Regions from separate parts of the Klebsiella sp. PK01 genome, predicted to be linked through region 1. Evidence: predicted binding sites of a transcription regulator. Region 1 holds the regulator's gene; each other region holds the start of a gene.

What was found. The regulator CRP, encoded in region 1, controls carbon source genes, mostly activating them, when cyclic AMP is high. The targets are predictions, from matches to a motif close to ATGTGANNNNNNTCACAT.
Region 2: the regulator CRP is predicted to act here: its motif matches at 3,723-3,740, upstream of AC22LX_RS17345 (PTS mannitol transporter subunit IICBA).
Region 3: the regulator CRP is predicted to act here: its motif matches at 3,486-3,503, upstream of epd (erythrose-4-phosphate dehydrogenase).

What each region holds. Positions count from the first base shown of each region.
Region 1 is NZ_JBYEZM010000005.1:466,225-472,662, forward strand. Features, by position in the region: gene AC22LX_RS18460 (putative adenosine monophosphate-protein transferase Fic) at 1-215, shown strand, start outside; gene pabA (aminodeoxychorismate synthase component 2) at 248-811, shown strand; gene argD (bifunctional acetylornithine/succinyldiaminopimelate transaminase) at 901-2,121, shown strand; gene AC22LX_RS18475 (YccS/YhfK family putative transporter) at 2,111-4,189, opposite strand; gene crp (cAMP-activated global transcriptional regulator CRP) at 4,240-4,872, opposite strand; gene AC22LX_RS18485 (OsmC family protein) at 5,177-5,581, shown strand; gene AC22LX_RS18490 (phosphoribulokinase) at 5,644-6,438, opposite strand, start outside.
Region 2 is NZ_JBYEZM010000005.1:213,826-220,263, forward strand. Features, by position in the region: gene mtlR (mannitol operon repressor MtlR) at 1-418, opposite strand, end outside; gene mtlD (mannitol-1-phosphate 5-dehydrogenase) at 418-1,566, opposite strand; gene AC22LX_RS17345 (PTS mannitol transporter subunit IICBA) at 1,668-3,578, opposite strand; gene AC22LX_RS17350 (DUF3302 domain-containing protein) at 4,117-4,482, shown strand; gene AC22LX_RS17355 (HlyD family secretion protein) at 4,485-5,621, shown strand; gene AC22LX_RS17360 (glutathione S-transferase) at 5,713-6,321, shown strand; gene selA (L-seryl-tRNA(Sec) selenium transferase) at 6,427-6,438, shown strand, end outside.
Region 3 is NZ_JBYEZM010000003.1:389,843-396,280, forward strand. Features, by position in the region: gene fbaA (class II fructose-bisphosphate aldolase) at 1-947, opposite strand, end outside; gene pgk (phosphoglycerate kinase) at 1,058-2,221, opposite strand; gene epd (erythrose-4-phosphate dehydrogenase) at 2,273-3,292, opposite strand; gene tkt (transketolase) at 3,677-5,668, opposite strand; gene loiP (metalloprotease LoiP) at 5,948-6,438, shown strand, end outside.

The DNA.
Region 1 (6,438 bases):
AAATCAATGTCCTGCATCCTTTCCGCCTTGGCAACGGCCTGACGCAAAGGATCTTCTTCGAACAGTTGGCCATTCACGCCGGTTACCTGCTCGACTGGCGGGGCATCGATCCGGATGCGTGGAGCCAGGCTAACCAGCTGGGCGCGATGGGCGACCCGGAGCCGCTGGAGCGGATCTTTCGTAAAGTGGTGAGCGAAGCGCGGGAATCTGAGTAGAATAGCCCGGTTTTGTTTTTTCCGGAGCCGCTATGATCCTGCTAATCGATAACTATGACTCTTTCACCTGGAATCTGTACCAGTACTTTTGTGAACTGGGGGCGGAGGTGCTGGTTAAGCGTAACGATGAGTTAACGCTGGAAGAGATAGCGTCGCTGGCGCCGGAGAAAATCGTCATTTCGCCGGGCCCCTGCACGCCGGATGAGTCCGGTATTTCGCTGGACGTTATCCGCCGCTATGCCGGTAAAACACCGCTGCTCGGCGTGTGTCTGGGTCATCAGGCCATCGCCCAGGTCTTTGGCGCCACCATCGTACGCGCCGCGCAGGTCATGCATGGTAAAACGTCGCTGATTGAGCACAACGGCGAGGGCGTTTTTCAGGGACTAAACAACCCGCTTACCGTTACGCGCTACCATTCATTAGTTATCGACCCGCCGACCCTTCCCGCGGATTTTATCGTTACCGCCCGCAGCGCCAGCGGTGAAATCATGGGTATCCGCCATCGCCAGTGGGATCTCGAAGGCGTGCAGTTCCACCCGGAGAGCATTCTTAGCGAACAGGGACACCAGTTGCTGGAAAACTTCCTTAAACGCTGATTTGTAGTTGCCATGAGGTGATTTATTATGCATATTTTGTGATTAAAACTTCGCAATCATTGCACGTTACACAGAAGGATGGGCATCACATGGCAACAGAGCAACCGGCAATCACCCGCGCCACATTCGATGAAGTCATTCTGCCGATTTATGCACCGGCGGAGTTTATTCCGGTGAAGGGGAAAGGCAGCCGCGTTTGGGATCAGCAGGGCAAAGAGTACGTTGATTTTGCCGGCGGGATTGCGGTGACCGCGCTGGGCCACTGCCACCCGGCGCTGGTGGCGGCGCTGCGTGAGCAGGGCGAGACCCTGTGGCACACCAGCAACGTTTTTACCAACGAGCCGGCGCTGCGCCTGGGGCGCCAGCTGGTAGATGCCACTTTTGCCGAGCGCGTGGTGTTTATGAACTCCGGAACGGAAGCCAACGAAACGGCGTTCAAGCTGGCGCGTCATTACGCGATCACTCGCCATAGTCCGTACAAAACCAAAATCATCGCTTTCCATAATGCTTTCCACGGACGGTCGCTGTTCACCGTCTCGGTCGGCGGTCAGCCGAAATACTCTGACGGTTTCGGGCCGAAACCGGCAGATATCGTGCATGTTCCATTTAACGATCTCGAGGCGGTGAAAGCGGTGATCGATGACCATACCTGCGCGGTGGTGGTTGAGCCGATTCAGGGCGAGGGCGGGGTGATGGCGGCGACGCCAGCGTTCCTGCAGGGGCTGCGCGATCTGTGCGACCAGCATCAGGCGCTGCTGGTATTTGATGAAGTGCAGTGCGGTATGGGCCGTACCGGTTCATTGTTCGCCTATATGCATTACGGCGTGACGCCGGACATCCTGACCAGCGCGAAAGCGCTCGGCGGCGGTTTCCCGATTAGCGCGATGTTAACCACCAATGAAATCGCCAGCGCCTTCCATGCCGGTTCCCATGGCTCCACCTACGGCGGCAATCCGCTGGCCTGTGCGGTGGCGACCGCGGCTTTCAACCTGATTAACACGCCGCAGGTGCTGGCGGGCGTCAATGCCAAACGGGCGCTGTTTGTTGAACACCTGCAGCAGATCGATGCGCAGTTTGATCTGTTCAGCGACATCCGCGGCATGGGACTGTTAATCGGCGCCGCGCTTAAGCCGCAGCATCACGGACGCGCGCGCGATTTCCTCTATGCCGCGGCGGAGGCCGGGGTGATGGTGTTAAACGCCGGGCCGGACGTAATGCGCTTTGTGCCGTCGCTGGTGATTGATGATAGCGATATCGCCGAAGGGATGGCGCGCTTCGCGCAGGCGGTTAAAAACGTACTTAGCGCTTAGTCGTGCGTAGCCAGATGCCGTGATGCGGACGCTGACGCCATGCCACCGACGAAATGGTGTGCATGGTGTTCAGATGGCCGAGGATCCGCTGCAAATGCTGCTCAAGGGTGCTGAGCGGCCCACGCAACACTTCCCCGTCCTGGGATTCCATAATATTCACATCGCCCGCGCTGCCCGGCCCGTCTGAATCCAGACGCTGCTGACAGCGCTGCAGGGCAATTTCACACGATTCCAGATACCGCTGCGCCAGGTCAGGCGTTAGCATCGTATGCTCGCGCGCCAGCGTGGTCATGGCGTTGATATGCTCAACGATAAACTGGCTATGGGTTACCCACAGCTTCATATCTTCCAGATAGTGCGAGTTAAAGCCCGGTTCCTGCATCGCCTGGTTAAGCGAGTTATACAGGGCGTTGTGCGCCTGGTTGACGCGCATACGCTGGTAGGCCAACGCCGGGGCCTGCGGATCGGCGCTAAGGATCAGCCGAATAGCCTCCTGATCGGCCTCCAGGGCATCGTGGGCGTTTTTACGTAGCAGGCCGCTCTGCCATTGCGGCCATAGCCAGACCATCCCGCCAAAGGCGATCAGACAGCCAATGATGGTATCGATAAAGCGGGCGACGATGAACTGCTCGCCGTTAAGCGTTAGCAACTGCAGGGTATATACCGCGGTGACGGTAAAGCCCACCATCGCCCAGCCGTAGTGTTTACGGATGATGAGATAGCTCAGCAGCGTGATGAACAACATACCGCTTAACGTGTAGCTCTCCGGTACGTGGAAATGTAGGGTCAGCCAGGCGATCACCAGGCCCGCCAGGGTGCCTGCCGCCCGGTGGACAATCCGCACGCGGGTGGCGCCGTAACCGTTTTGCGTCACGAACAGCACGGTCATCAGGATCCAGTACGGCTTCGGCAGATGTAGGGCGCTGCCCATCAGGCTGGCGATGCTCAACATTACGCTGATGCGCGCGGCGTTGCGCAGCGCCGGGGATTTCAATGACAGGTAGTTCTTCAGCGCCGGTAGTAGCGGTAGGCGCCGTTCTTTATCCGCCATCAGGTTACGTGCGTACAGCGGGCGCTGGGTGCGCAGCACGCGGGCGATACGACTGAAGTGCCAGGCGCAGAACTGGCCTACCGGGTTATCGGGATGCTGATAAGCGATTTTTTCCAGCGCGCCGATTTGCTTATCCATCTGGAAGCGACGCGGGTAGCGGTGGTAGAGAATATCATCCGCCAGCACCCGCAGACGCGCGGCGACGGTCTGCGCGTTCCAGCGGATAACCGCTTCCGCATGGCTGCGCTCCACCAGTTTTTGTACCTCTTCCGGCTGGTGCAGGCTCACTGAAATATGTTCCTGCAGATCCAGCCCAACCTGGAACGCGCGCAGCAGGCGCTTATGATCGCTACGCTGGTTGGCGGCTAACATATGCATCTGCTGGTAGCATTGGGTAATTAAATCGACCACCTTCTGCTGGCGGGTAAGCAGCGGCGGCAGGGAGGTCGTCGGGTCAGTGTGCTGCGTCAGGAGGCTATATTTGGCCTCGCAATAATTAGCCAGTTCGCGGTAAAGCAGGCTTAACGACTCGCGCAGCGGCTGCTCCCGCCAGAGCCAAAACCAGAACCAGTTAAAGAGTCCGTACCACAAGGTTCCCAGCGCATAGATAAGCAGCGGCTCCCAGATGGGCATATTGCCGGCCAGGCTTAAGGTAAAAATGGCGGCGATAAGCGATGCCGGCAACAGGCGAGCGTGCAGCGAACTGATTTCCGCCGTCACGCCGAGAATCAGCGCCAGCGCGCTGAGGATAAGCGGCAACGGGATGTCCCGCGCCAGAAGCAATTGCACAATCAGGCTGCTGCCGGCAAACAGGCAGCCGCCAACGATCAGGCGTTTGAAAAAGCGTTTATGCGGGGTGTCGAGACCGGCGATATTGCAACAGGCGGGAACTAACGAGAACAGCAACCCTTGCTGCAGATGGCCGAGCAGAAGCCCGATGGCCACAGGTAGACACAGCACCAGCGTTTGCCGCAGTGCGTAGTTGACTTCCGGGTGGTAAATCAGCCTGCGCCACATGGGAGAAACAAAAACGGCGTACTGCGCGGAGCAATACGCCGTTTAGCGACTTAACGGGTACCGTAGACGACGATAGTTTTACCGTGTGCGGAGATCAGATTTTGATCTTCCAGCATCTTCAGAATACGGCCAACCGTCTCACGAGAACAGCCGACGATCTGGCCAATTTCCTGGCGGGTGATTTTGATCTGCATCCCGTCCGGGTGGGTCATGGCATCAGGCTGTTTCGCCAGATTCAGTAAGGTCTGAGCGATACGGCCCGTCACGTCGAGGAAAGCAAGGTTACCGACTTTCTCGGAAGTGACCTGCAGACGACGCGCCATCTGCGAAGAGAGGCGCATCAGGATGTCCGGGTTCACCTGGATTAACTGACGGAATTTTTTGTAAGAGATCTCGGCCACTTCACATGCGGTTTTCGCACGTACCCAGGCACTACGTTCCTGACCTTCTTCAAACAGGCCTAATTCACCGATGAAATCGCCCTGGTTGAGGTAAGAGAGGATCATCTCTTTACCTTCTTCATCCTTGATGAGTACAGCCACGGAGCCTTTTACGATGTAGTAAAGCGTTTCCGCTTTCTCACCCTGGTGAATCAGCGTGCTCTTTGATGGGTACTTATGAATGTGGCAATGAGACAAGAACCATTCAAGGGTAGGGTCTGTTTGCGGTTTGCCAAGCACCATGCGCGGTTATCCTCTGTTATAAGCTATCTCCGGACGCCGACACTACACGGCATCCGGGCATGCAATCGTATTTTTCCCTATGCCTGGGAAGCTGGCTGCTCAATTTATGCAGCCTGTAATGTGAACTCCTCAGCATACATGCGGTACATCAATGTATTACTGTAGCATCCAGACTGTTTTAGCATAGCTTTCACCGCATGTCTCCTGGTGTCTCGCTTCAGCATGACCCAGGTCGCCTTCCGTTGCGAGATTTGTTATGTGCGCGTAATCTGTCAGGAAAATTGCAACAGCGGAGTTAAATTTTATGCAAGCGCGTGTGAAATGGGTGGAAGGTCTAACCTTCATCGGTGAGTCGGCCTCCGGCCACCAGATTTTAATGGATGGCAACTCCGGGGACAAAGCGCCCAGCCCGATGGAAATGGTGCTGATGGCGGCGGGCGGCTGTAGCGCAATTGACGTGGTGTCTATCCTGCAAAAAGGGCGTCAAAACGTCACCAACTGCGAAGTGAAGCTGACCTCTGAACGCCGTGAAGAGGCGCCGCGCCTGTTCACCCATATCAATCTGCACTTTATCGTCACCGGTAAAGAGCTGAAGGATGCGGCGGTGTCCCGTGCGGTGGATTTATCCGCGGAGAAGTACTGCTCGGTGGCGCTGATGCTGGAAAAGGCCGTCAACATCACCCACTCTTACGAAGTGATCGAAGCCTGAGACGAATTGACGTAGCGGGACACTAACCCCGGCAGCACGGCGACCGGGGTTTTATTTTGCCCTTAACTAATGGTTTTGCCTTCCATCAAGCGCTCGACCAGCGGCGCCATAATGAGCTCCATCGCCAGCCCCATCTTACCGCCTGGCACCACCAGGGTGTTCATATGCGAGATAAACGACCCCTGTAGCATCGCCAACAGCCAGGGGTAATCAATCCCCTGCAAATTGCGAAAGTGAATCACCACGAAGCTTTCGTCGAGCGATGGAATGCCTTTGGCGGCAAACGGATTCGAGGTATCGACCGTCGGCACACGCTGGAAGTTGATATGGGTGCGTGAGAACTGCGGGGTGATGAAATTGATATAGTCTTCCATCGAACGCACCACCGAGTCCATCACCGCTTCGCGCGAATGGCCGCGTTCGCTGGTATCGCGAATGAGCTTCTGGATCCATTCAAGGTTGACGATCGGCACCACGCCGACCAGCAGGTCGACATGTTTCGCCACGTCATGCTGCGGCGTCACCACGCCGCCGTGCAGCCCTTCATAAAACAACACGTCGGTCGGTTCAGGCAGCGGTTGCCATGGGGTAAAGGTGCCGGGAACCTGATTCCAGGGAACCGCTTCATCGTAGGTATGGAGGTATTTGCGCGACTGGCCCTTGCCGAATTCGCCGTACTCTAAAAAGGTGCGTTCAAGCAGGCTGAAGTCATTGGCTTCCGGGCCAAAGTAGCTGATGTGTTTGCCCTGATCGCGCGCCTTGCGGATCGCCATGTCCATTTCCGGGCGAGTATAGCGATGGAAGCTATCCCCTTCGACCTCCGCGGCATGCAGGTTCAGTTGCGAGAAAATTTTGCG
Region 2 (6,438 bases), 250 kb from region 1:
CGCCTAACGGCCCGAGAATTTCATCATCGGTGAAAGTGTACTCATTACCGTCATGATTGAGCTCTTCACGCAGCGCCATCAATAGCTCGGCATCTTCGTATTCGGCGCGGCTTATCACCCCAAGGCCGTAGATAAGCTTCAGGCGTACGGAAAGGTCGCCCAGCGGCCCACTGCCGTCCAGCAATGGCTCCACTGCGTATTTCACCGCGTAATCGTCTTTGCGGAATACCTGAAGTACCAGAATATTGACCGCCTCCGTCAGGAGTTCGACGGCGGCTATCAGGAAACTTCTTACGGTCTTACCAGCATTTAAACGCTCAAGTACGCGGTTTTCAAATGCCTGTGTTTCTTCCATTATTGCCTGCATATCGGACAGGAGTGGTATTGGGCGCGGCATCGGCCGCGCCAGGTTGTACATCATTTTACCGCGTTGTAGTCGTTAACGGCTTCCGCCACTACCGCGCTTGCCGCATCCAGGCCGGAAATCTGCGCCAGCGCGGCCTGTGGGCCTTTTTCGCTAATCAGCGCCGCCAGCTCCTGCGCCTGCGGATCGTCTTCGCTGCGGAAATGCATAGCCGCGGCAATCCCTTTTACCAGGTTCCGATGCGGCAGGCCGTATTGCAGCGTGCCAAGCAGCGGCTTGATCAAACGATCGCCCGCGCTCAGTTTACGCAGCGGCTGGCGGCCGACGCGCTCCACATCATCTTTCAGATACGGGTTCTCAAAGCGACCAAGGATTTTCTGGATATAAGCCGCGTGTTTCTGCGCATCAAAGCTGTAGCGTTTGATCAGCACCGCGCCGCTCTCTTCCATTGCGCCTTTTACGACGGCGCGAATGTTCTCATCAAGAATCGCGTCGCGAATCGTTTGATGGCCCGCCAGTTTCCCGAGGTAGGCGGTTATAGCATGCCCGGTGTTTAAGGTGAATAGCTTACGTTCGACAAATGCCATCAGGTTATCGGTTAATTCCATTCCTGGGATGTTCGGCAGCTCGCCCTTAAACTGGGTTTTATCCACAATCCATTCGCTGAAGGTTTCAACGGTGACTTCCAGCGGATCGTTGGTGGCGGAAGCCGACGGCGGCACGATACGGTCTACGGCGGAATCGATGAAGCCGATATGCGCTTCAACCCACGATTTATCTTCTTCCGCCAGCGCGTTAAACACATGGCCTTTCAGCTGGGTGGTGCCGCGCACCATGTTTTCGCAGGCGATGATATTCAGCGGGCGTTCAATACCCTGCGCTTTGCGTTTCACCAGGCCTTTGGCGATGGCCGGAGCGATACGCTCCAGAACGACGGGACCGACGGCGGTGGTCACCAGGTCGACATCGGCGATCAGATCCACCACTTCATCGCCAATGCTGCTGACGGCATTCACGCCGGAGACGGTGTCAACCTGTTCGTTTTCGCCCACTACGTGAACCTGATAGCTATGACGGGCATTCAGGGCGTCAAGGACCACCTGATTGACATCGGCGAACGTGAGGGTGATACCGGCGTCAGCCAGCAGTTTGCCAATGAAGCCACGTCCGATATTACCTGCGCCAAAATGTAATGCTTTCATAGTATTAACCTTCAATTAATGTTTTTACCTGAGAGGGCTGGGGTGAGGCTTTTCCCTCACCCCAACCCTCTCCCTTTGGGAGAGGGTGTGGAGCGTTGTGGTTATTTATTCAGCAACGACAGGACTTCTTCGACGCTGGTGGTTTTCGCCAGCCGCTCAATCACGGTTTCATCATCCAGCGCGTTGGTAAGGCTGGTGATAACGTGAATGTGTTCGTTGTTGCGAGCGGCGATACCGATGACCAGACGCGCGACCTCATCTTCTTCTTCGCCGAAGCGCACGCCTTCCGGATACTGGCAGAAGACGACGCCGGTTTTCAGCACCCGGTCTTTCGCTTCGATGGTACCGTGCGGTACGGCGATGGATTCGCCAAGATAGGTCGAGGTCAGCTTCTCGCGCTCGAGCATCGCCTGCACGTATTCCGGCTCAACGTATCCGCCTTTCACCAGTTGTTCACCGGCGAAGCGAATCGCCTCTTCTTTGGTGGCCGCTTTACGCCCCAGGAAGATGTTATCCGCGCCCAGCTGGAACAGGTTTTTGTCGTCATTATCAAAGCTATCTTTCAGGCTATCGGTGACCTTTACTTCGTTGTCGATGTGGCGCTGCGCCGCAACCAGACGCTCGGTCAGGCTGGTGTACAGGCCGCTGTCGAGGAAGTTGGTCAGCGAAATATGCTGTGCCTGCGGTACCTGGCGCATGGCGCGCTCGGTCAGGTCGCGGTGGGTGATCACCAGGTCGACATCCGGCGGCAGATTGTTAATCGCGCTGTTGGTGACCGAAATGTTGCTCAGTCCGGCATCCTGCACCTTCTTACGCAGTACCCCGGCGCCCATGGCGCTGGAACCCATACCGGCGTCGCAGGCAACGATGATTTTACGCACGTGGCTCAGGTCGTTAGCCACGTCGCCCGCGGCCAGCGGCGTCGCCGCGCCTTTGGACTCGGCTTTCATGTCGTGCATGCGACGGGTTGCGGCTTCGATATCGTCTTCTTCTTTCACTTTGCTGGTTTTCAGCAGGATGGCAGAGACAATAAAGGAGACCGCCATCGCCGCAATGATGGCCGCGATGTTAGCGAAGTAGGCACCTTTTGGCGTCATCGCCAGTACCGCCAGAATGGAGCCTGGGGAAGCCGGAGAAACCAGGCCACCGTTGAGGATAGTCAGGGTGAAGACGCCGGTCATACCGCCGAGGATAACGGCCAGAATCAGACGCGGGTTCATCAGCACGTACGGGAAGTAAATTTCGTGAATACCGCCCAGGAAGTGAATGATTGCCGCACCACCCGCAGACTGCTTCGCGCTGCCGCGGCCAAAGAACATGTACGCCAGCAGGACGCCCATCCCCGGACCCGGGTTAGCTTCAATCAGGAAGAAGATGGATTTGCCAAGCTCATGGGACTGCTGAATACCCAGCGGCGAGAAGATACCGTGGTTAATCGCGTTATTGAGGAACAGGATTTTCGCCGGTTCAACAAAGATAGACGCCAGCGGCAGCATGTCGTGCGCCACCATGAAGTTAACGCCGGCCGCCAGCAGTTTTGACAGCACTTCAACCGCCGGGCCAATGCCGAGGAACGCCAGAATGGCAAGGATCATCCCGATGATACCGGCAGAGAAGTTATTCACCAGCATTTCGAAACCGGATTTGATCTTACCGTCTACCCAGGCGTCAAATTTCTTGATGCAGTAGCCGCCGAGCGGACCGGCGATCATCGAACCGAGGAACATCGGCATATCCGCGCCGACGATAACGCCCATGGTGGTGATAGCGCCGACGACGCCGCCGCGTTCGCCGCCCACCAGCTTACCGCCGGTATAACCGATCAGCAGCGGCAGCAGATAGGTGATCATCGGGCCGACCAGCTTCGCCAGCGTCTCGTTCGGCAACCACCCTGTTGGAATAAATAACGCGGTGATAATCCCCCACGCGATAAACGCGCCGATATTCGGCATCACCATATTGCTGAGGAAACGACCAAAGCTTTGCACTTTGATCTTGATATCGGATGACATAAAACACCCCTTCTTCTGTTTTGCTTATCGCGCAGGCTGAACGCCCGAGGTTTGTTGTTAATGTGGCGGCAGAGGTAGCCGGACCCTGATTGATAGTGCGAAATCTGGCACTGAATCGTTAAGCTGTCCAGCAAGTGACTTTTTATGTGATGTGCATCACATGAATATAGGGGGCTGGTACTTATATGTAGTGATCGTAATCACAAAAATGATGTGTAAAAAAACAACAACACGTAATGGGAGGCCATAAATCGCATATTTATGTGATGTTTGTCACATTATAACTTTGCTGTTTTGTTATTTGTTTGTGATATACGTCACAAAATATTTTGCGCTCAATTCCGTCATGTGTGATCTGCGGCAGGTTCTGTCTTCCCCAGCGGCCAACGATGTAACTTTGCAACTCGCCTGCATGAAGAACATTTTTTGCCGCTGATGGCGGAAATGAATACGGTGAATTATGCTCAAATTGTCAGCCAGGCGCCGCTTCGTGGTCGCTCACAATTCCAATAATCTATTAGCGTGAATCGAGGAAATTATGTTTCTCAATTATTTTGCGCTGGGCGTTCTGATCTTCGTTTTTCTGGTTATTTTTTACGGGATTATTATTTTGCACGATATTCCGTACCTGATTGCGAAGAAACGTAATCATCCGCACTCTGACGCAATTCACGTCGCGGGGTGGGTCAGCCTGTTTACGCTGCACGTAATATGGCCATTTTTATGGATCTGGGCCACCCTCTATCAGCCGGAGCGCGGCTGGGGAATGCAGCATAAGCCGAATGAAGCAGGGTCTGATGATGCCGACAGCGAGCTGGCGCAGCTCAATCAGCGTATCGCTGAACTCGAACATAAAATCGCGCATCTGCAGCCGACAGCGCCGCCATCCTCGACGGAGAAATAATCATGGACCTGTTGATCATTTTGACGTACGTGGCCATTGCGTGGTCGGTATTTAAAATATTCCGTATTCCGGTAAATAAATGGACGGTCCCGACCGCGGCCCTGGGCGGCGTATTTATTGTTAGCGCGCTTATTTTATTGATGAACTATAACCACCCTTATACTTTTACGGCGCAGAAAGCGGTTATTTCCATTCCTATTACGCCGCAGGTTACCGGCATTGTCAGCAGCGTGACCGATAAAGCCAACCAGCGGGTGAAAAAGGGCGAGGTATTATTTACTATCGACCCGGCGCGCTACCAGGCGCGTGTCGACCGACTGCAGGCCGATTTGGTCACCGCATTGCACAGTATCAACACCCTGAAAGCCCAACTGCAGGAAGCGCAGGCGAACACCGTGCGCGTTTCCGCCGAGCTCGACCGGCTGTATAAAGATTATCAGCGCTATTTGAAAGGCAGCCAGGCGCGGGTCAACCCGTTTTCGGAAAGCGATATCGATAATGCCCGGCAAAACTACCTTGCCCAGGATGCATTGGTGAAAGCCTCCGTCGCCGAGCAGGCGCAGATTCAGAGCCAACTGGATAGCACGCTGAATGGCGAACAGTCGCAGGTGGTGAGCCTGCGCGCGCAGTTGGCGGAAGCGAAATATAATCTCGATCAGACCACCGTCCGGGCGCCGAGCGATGGCTACATTACCCAGGTACTGATTCGCCCGGGAACCTACGCCGCGTCGCTGCCGCTGCGCCCGGTGATGGTCTTTATTCCGCAACAAAAACGGCTGATTGTCGCCCAGTTCCGCCAGAATTCGTTGCTCAGGCTGGAAGCCGGCGATGATGCCGAAGCGGTGTTTAACGCACTGCCAGGGCAGGTATTCCACGGTAAACTGGTAAACGTATTGCCGGTGGTGCCGGGGGGGACTTATCAGGCGCAGGGATCGCTGCAGTCGCTGAGCGTCACGCCGGGTACCGATGGCGTGCTGGCGACGATTGAACTGGATCCCGATGCGCAAGTCGATGCGCTGCCCGACGGCATCTACGCCCAGGTAGCGGTCTATTCCGACCATTTCACCCACGTGTCGGTGATGAGAAAAGTGCTGCTGCGCATGACCAGCTGGATGCACTACCTCTATCTCGATCATTAATGCGATCGGCGGCAGGTTGAGACAACGTCGCGCCTGCCATTTGCCTGCGCCTGAACCATACTGATCTTTTCGTTGGCGAAAGGAGCAGGCAATGAAACTTATCGGCAGCTATACCAGTCCTTTTGTACGTAAAATTTCCGTCATCTTGCTGGAAAAGGCGATTCCCTTCGAGTTTGTGAACGAATTCCCCTATAACGACGTCAACGGCGTGGCGCAGTACAACCCGCTGGGTAAAGTCCCGGCGCTGCTGACCGATGACGGCGCGTGCTGGTTTGATTCGCCCATTATTGCGCAATATCTGGAACTGCTTAACGTCGCGCCGGCGATGCTGCCCGCGGAACCTCTGGCGGCGCTGAAGATACGCCAGCTGGAAGCCTTATCTGACGGCATCATGGAGGCGGCGATCGCGCTGGTGCGGGAAAAAGCGCGTCCGGCGGCCCAGCAGTCAGAAACCGAGCTGCTCCGCCAGCGGGAAAAAATCGCCCGCGGTCTTGATATGTTGGAAGGGTATGCCGTCGACGGTACCTTGCGTAATGGTGAACTGAATCTGGCGACCATTACTGCCGCCTGCGCCATTGCTTATCTGAATTTCCGTCGCGTGGCTCCCGGATGGTGTGCGACGCGGCCAAAACTGGTCAAACTGGTCGAGACCTTATTTCAGCGCGCCAGTTTTGCGCGTACCGAACCGCCAGGGAGTTGACCCAGGCAGGTAACAGTTTCCTCGCGCAGGCGTTACAATCGCCACTCATTGTTGACTCCCTCTCCCGTCGGGAGGGGGGAAAATAACTTATCGTCAGGTTCACTCATGTCTACCGAT
Region 3 (6,438 bases), on a different contig from region 1:
CCCAGCTGGCCCTGCAGGTAAGCTTCGTTCGCTTTGTAGTACTGCAGGATACCGTCCCAGGTCGCCCATTGGGTATCGGTATCGATGTTCATTTTCACAACGCCATAGCTGACGGAGTCTTTGATTTCCTGAGCGGAAGAACCGGAACCGCCGTGGAAGACGAAGTTCAGGCTGTTGTGCGGCAGGTTGTGTTTCTTAGAAACATATTCCTGAGAGTCGCGCAGAATAGTCGGAGTCAGAACCACGTTACCCGGCTTGTAAACGCCGTGTACGTTACCGAAGGAAGCAGCGATGGTGAAGCGCGGGCTGATTTTGCTCAGCTCGGTGTACGCGTAATCAACGTCTTCCGGCTGGGTGTACAGTGCGGAAGCGTCCATGTGGCTGTTGTCCACGCCGTCTTCTTCACCGCCGGTGCAACCCAGTTCGATTTCCAGAGTCATGCCCATTTTGGCCATGCGAGCCAGGTACTTAGAGCAGATCTCGATGTTTTCGTGCAGGGACTCTTCAGACAGGTCGATCATGTGGGAAGAGAACAGCGGTTTGCCGGTGGCAGCGAAGTGTTTTTCACCCGCGTCCAGCAGGCCGTCGATCCACGGCAGCAGTTTCTTCGCGCAGTGGTCAGTGTGCAGGATAACCGGCACGCCGTAGTGTTCAGCCATCTGGTGAACGTGATGCGCGCCAGAGATAGCGCCGAGGATAGCCGCGCCCTGCGGAACGTCAGTTTTCACGCCTTTGCCCGCGATGAACGCAGCGCCGCCGTTAGAGAACTGAACGATAACCGGAGAACGAACTTTCGCAGCAGCTTCCAGAACGGCGTTGATGGAGTCAGTACCCACGCAGTTTACCGCTGGCAGAGCAAAGTTGTTTTCTTTAGCTACCTGGAACACTTTCTGAACGTCGTCGCCAGTGATGACGCCCGGTTTTACGAAATCAAAAATTTTAGACATGTTACTTAGTCCTGTATCTGTATCTTCGACCGTTGAAGAAGGTTCGCGAGCTGTACAAAATTGTACGTTAGCGCGCTGAAAAACAGGCGGGTTTCCCCGCCTGAACTAAATTACTGCTTAGCGCGCTCTTCGAGCATTGCTACTGCCGGCAGAACTTTGCCTTCCACGAATTCGAGGAATGCGCCGCCGCCAGTGGAGATGTAGGAGATTTTGTCAGCGATGCCGAACAGGTCAATCGCCGCCAGGGTGTCACCGCCGCCTGCGATAGAGAAACCTTCGCTGTCTGCGATAGCATTAGCGACGATTTCAGTACCTTTACGGAAGTTCGGGAATTCGAATACGCCAACCGGGCCATTCCACAGGATGGTTTTGGCGTTTTTCAGGATTTCAGCCAGTTTCTGTGCGGAAACGTCGCCGAGGTCCAGAATCTGCTCGTCATCTTTGATGTCGTTAACGGATTTCAGGGTCGCGGTGGCGGTTTCAGAGAACTCGGTAGCGACGCGAACGTCAGTCGGAACCGGGATATCGCAGGTGCTCAGCAGGCGCTTAGCTTCGTCAACCAGGTCCGCTTCGTACAGGGATTTACCGACGTTATGGCCTTGAGCGGCAACGAAGGTGTTAGCGATACCGCCGCCAACGATCAGCTGGTCAGCGATTTTGGACAGAGAGTCGAGAACGGTCAGTTTGGTGGAAACTTTAGAACCGCCAACGATAGCAACCATCGGACGAGCCGGCTCTTTCAGCGCTTTACCCAGCGCGTCGAGTTCAGCGGCCAGCAGCGGGCCTGCACAAGCGACATCGGCGAATTTACCGATACCGTGGGTGGAAGCCTGCGCGCGGTGCGCGGTACCGAAAGCGTCCATGACGAATACGTCGCACAGCGCAGCATATTTCTTAGACAGTTCTTCGTCGTCTTTTTTCTCGCCTTTGTTGAAGCGAACGTTTTCCAGAACCACCAGTTCACCGGCAGCAACGTCAACGCCATCCAGGTAATCTTTAACCAGACGAACCGGGTTAGACAGTTTGTCTTTCAGGTAATTAACAACCGGCAACAGAGAGAATTCTTCGTTGTACTCGCCTTCGGTCGGACGACCCAGGTGAGAAGTAACCATTACTTTAGCACCCTGTTTCAGCGCCAGTTCGATGGTCGGCAGGGAGGCGCGGATACGCGCGTCGCTGGTCACTTTGCCATCTTTAACCGGTACGTTCAGATCAGCACGGATGAAAACGCGTTTACCAGCCAGATCCAAATCGGTCATCTTAATTACAGACATGGTGAATCCTCTCGTTGATTCTTGATAAAGTTTTGCAAGCGCCGCAGCGCCTTACCTGAAACCTTGCGCGGCCATCGCTAACGTCGTGTCGAGCATTCGGTTAGCAAAGCCCCATTCGTTATCGCACCAGACCAACGTTTTGATCAGATGCGCGCCACTGACCCGGGTTTGCGTGCCATCGACGATGGCGCTGTGCGGGTCGTGGTTAAAATCTGTCGAGACCAACGGTAATTCCGTATAGTCAACTATACCATGAAATGCTCCCTGTGCTGCTTTTTGCAGCAACTGGTTGACTTCACAGGCCTTTACCGGTTTTTTCACCGTCACGCTCAGGTCTATTGCGGTGACGTTAATCGTCGGTACGCGTACCGCAATCGCCTCAAAACGGTCGTTAAACTGCGGGAAAATACGGGTGATCCCCGCCGCAAGTTTAGTATCAACCGGAATAATTGACTGGCTGGCCGCACGGGTGCGCCGCAGATCCGGATGATAGGCATCGATCACCTGCTGGTCGTGCATCGCGGAGTGGATTGTCGTGACCGTTCCTGACTCAATGCCGTAGGCATCATCTAGCAGTTTAATGACCGGAATAATGCAGTTGGTAGTGCAGGAGGCGTTGGAGACAATGCGGTGCTCCGCGCGCAGTTCATCATGGTTGACGCCGAAGACTACCGTTGCGTCGAGATCGTTGCCGCCAGGATGTGAAAAGAGCACTTTCTTCGCGCCAGCCTGAAGATGGGCTTCGCCATGTTCACGGCTACCGTATACGCCGGTACAGTCCAGCACCACATCCACCGCCAGCTCCTGCCAGGGCAGCACGGCGATAGAAGGCTCATGCAGTAGACGAATGACGTCATCGCCGACATACAGCTGTTCCCGCTCCTGGCGAACATCCCAGGAAAAACGGCCATGGCTGGTGTCGTACTTCAATAAATGCGCGATGCCTGCGGCATCCGCCAGTTCATTGATCGCCACCACGGTGATTTCCGCACGACGCCCGGATTCATACAAAGCGCGAACCACGTTGCGTCCTATGCGACCGAAGCCATTAATCGCGATGCGTATGGTCATAGGTCTCCTGCAAGGTTATCCCTGATTTGAGGTGGCTGACAGAGTAATCCAGCAACGCCTTTAGGGGAACCTTACCTGTCGCAAACTGCGACTGATTGATTAATTGTCGAACATTTATACGACTGAAACGCTTCAGCTAGAATAAGCCAAAGTCGGAATAAAAGGAATGTTTGTCCAGAGCAATAAACCAGCTATATGACTTGCGTCACATTTTCTTTGGAATAATTTACAGGGTAGTTACATGTTCGAGGAATAGTGCCTACAAAAAACCGGGTGGCGAGATAAAAGCAAAACGGTAACCCAGGGGTTACCGTTTTTGGTGTTCGCACCCTCTCCTGTGGGAGAGGGTTGAGGTGCGGGCATCAGCCCGCACCGTACCAGCGATTACAGCAGCGCTTTCGCTTTAGCGACAACGTTGTCAACGGTGAAGCCAAACTCTTCGAACAGCTGCTCAGCCGGCGCAGACTCACCGAAGGTGGTCATGCCAACGATGGCGCCGTTCAGGCCCACGTATTTGAACCAGTAGTCCGCGATACCGGCTTCTACCGCCACGCGGGCAGAAACGGCTTTCGGCAGTACGGATTCACGATAGGCCGCATCCTGCTTGTCGAATGCGTCGGTGGACGGCATGGAGACCACGCGCGCCTTCACGCCTTCGGCGGTCAGTTTGTCCCACGCGGCAACCGCCAGTTCCACTTCTGAACCGGTAGCGATGAAGATCAGTTCCGGCTGGCCGGCGCAATCTTTCAGCACATAACCGCCGCGGGCCACGTTTGCCAGCTGCTCTGCGGTACGCTCCTGCTGCGCCAGGTTCTGACGGGAGAGGATCAGCGCGGTCGGGCCGTCCTGACGCTCTACGCCATATTTCCACGCAATTGCGGATTCAACCTGGTCACACGGACGCCAGGTGGACATGTTCGGCGTGACGCGCAGGGAAGCGACCTGCTCTACCGGCTGGTGAGTCGGGCCATCTTCGCCCAGACCGATGGAGTCGTGGGTGTAGACCATCACCTGACGCTGTTTCATCAGCGCCGCCATACGTACCGCGTTACGCGCATACTCGACGAACATCAGGAAGGTGGAGGTGTACGGCAGGAAACCGCCGTGCAGCGCGATACCGTTGGCAATCGCGGTCATACCGAATTCACGTACGCCGTAATGGATGTAGTTACCGGCGGTGTCTTCGTTGATCGGCTTAGAACCGGACCACAGGGTCAGGTTGGACGGCGCCAGGTCGGCAGAACCGCCGAGGAATTCCGGCAGCAGCGGGCCAAACGCTTCGATGGCGTTCTGCGATGCTTTACGGCTGGCGATCTTCGCCGGATTCGCCTGCAGCTTAGCGATGAACTCGTTAGCTTTCGCGTCGAAGTCAGACGGCATTTCGCCTTTCATACGGCGGGTGAATTCGGCAGCTTCCTGCGGGAAGGCTTTGGCGTAGGCGGCAAACTTCTCGTTCCACGCGGCTTCTTTCGCCTGGCCGGCTTCTTTCGCATCCCACTGCGCATAGATGTCAGACGGGATTTCAAACGGAGCGTATTTCCAGCCCAGCGCTTCGCGGGTCAGCGCGATTTCAGCGTCGCCCAGCGGCGCGCCGTGGGAATCATGGGTGCCTGCTTTGTTCGGCGAACCGAAGCCGATGATGGTTTTGCACATCAGCAGGGACGGTTTGTCGGTGACCGCGCGCGCTTCTTCTACTGCGCGTTTGATGGCGTCAGCGTCGTGACCGTCAACGCCGCGCACCACGTGCCAGCCGTAGGCTTCAAAGCGTTTCGCGGTATCGTCGGTGAACCAGCCTTCAACGTGACCATCAATGGAGATGCCGTTGTCATCATAGAACGCCACCAGTTTACCCAGTTTCAGGGTACCGGCCAGGGAGCACACTTCGTGAGAAATGCCTTCCATCATGCAGCCGTCGCCCATGAAGGCGTAGGTGAAGTGATCGACGATGTCGTGCCCTGGACGGTTAAACTGCGCCGCCAGCGTTTTTTCCGCGATAGCCATACCGACTGCGTTAGCGATACCCTGACCCAGCGGGCCGGTGGTGGTTTCCACGCCTGCGGTGTAGCCGACTTCCGGGTGGCCCGGAGTCTTAGAGTGCAGCTGACGGAAGTTTTTCAGTTCTTCAATCGGCAGATCATAACCGGTGAGGTGCAGCAGGCTGTAAATCAGCATGGAACCGTGACCGTTGGACAGCACGAAGCGGTCGCGATCGGCCCAGGACGGGTTCTGCGGGTTATGGTTCAGGAAATCACGCCACAGGACTTCGGCAATGTCAGCCATGCCCATCGGGGCGCCAGGGTGGCCGGATTTGGCTTTCTGTACAGCGTCCATGCTCAGCGCACGAATAGCGTTGGCAAGCTCTTTACGTGAGGACATTTTGACTCCAGTTCGGATGTTATAAGGCCATGCCCTTAACGACTTGACGAGAGCGCGTTTTGGGCTACGCCGGAAAAAAGTGTGAACAATGTAACCCAAGCGACAAAGCATGTACATGGAGCATCCTTTTGCCCATTAAGAAATCTCTGGAACACGTTGTGCTGCCGCGGAATCCACTCGCCCGGATCATGAGATACTATTTATACTTTGCACAGGACGAGGCGGGTCCGTCGTCGCCCATTATTCAGATAAAAAACCATAAGATTGTGGAAGATAAAAATGAAAATTCGCTCAACCCTTCTTGCCTTCGGGATCGCAGCAACATTAACCGGATGTCAGAACATGGATTCCAACGCCCTGCTGAGCTCCGGCGCGGAAGCATTCCAGGCCTACTCTCTTAGCGACGAACAGGTAAAAACCTTAAGCGACCAGGCGTGTAAAGAGATGGACGCCAAAGCCACTATTTCCCCGGCCAGCAGCGAGTACAGCAAACGCCTGAGCAAGATTGCCGCCGCGCTGGGCGATAACATTAACGGCCAGCCGGTCAACTACAAGGTCTATGAAACGAAAGACGTCAACGCCTTCGCGATGGCTAACGGCTGTATCCGCGTTTACAGCGGCCTGATGGACCTGATGAACGATAACGAAGTAGAAGCGGTTATCGGCCACGAAATGGGCCACGTTGCGTTGGGTCACGTGAAGAAAGGCATGCAGGTCGCGCTGGGCACTAACGCCGTGCGCGCGGCGGCGGCCTCCGCTGGCGGCATCGT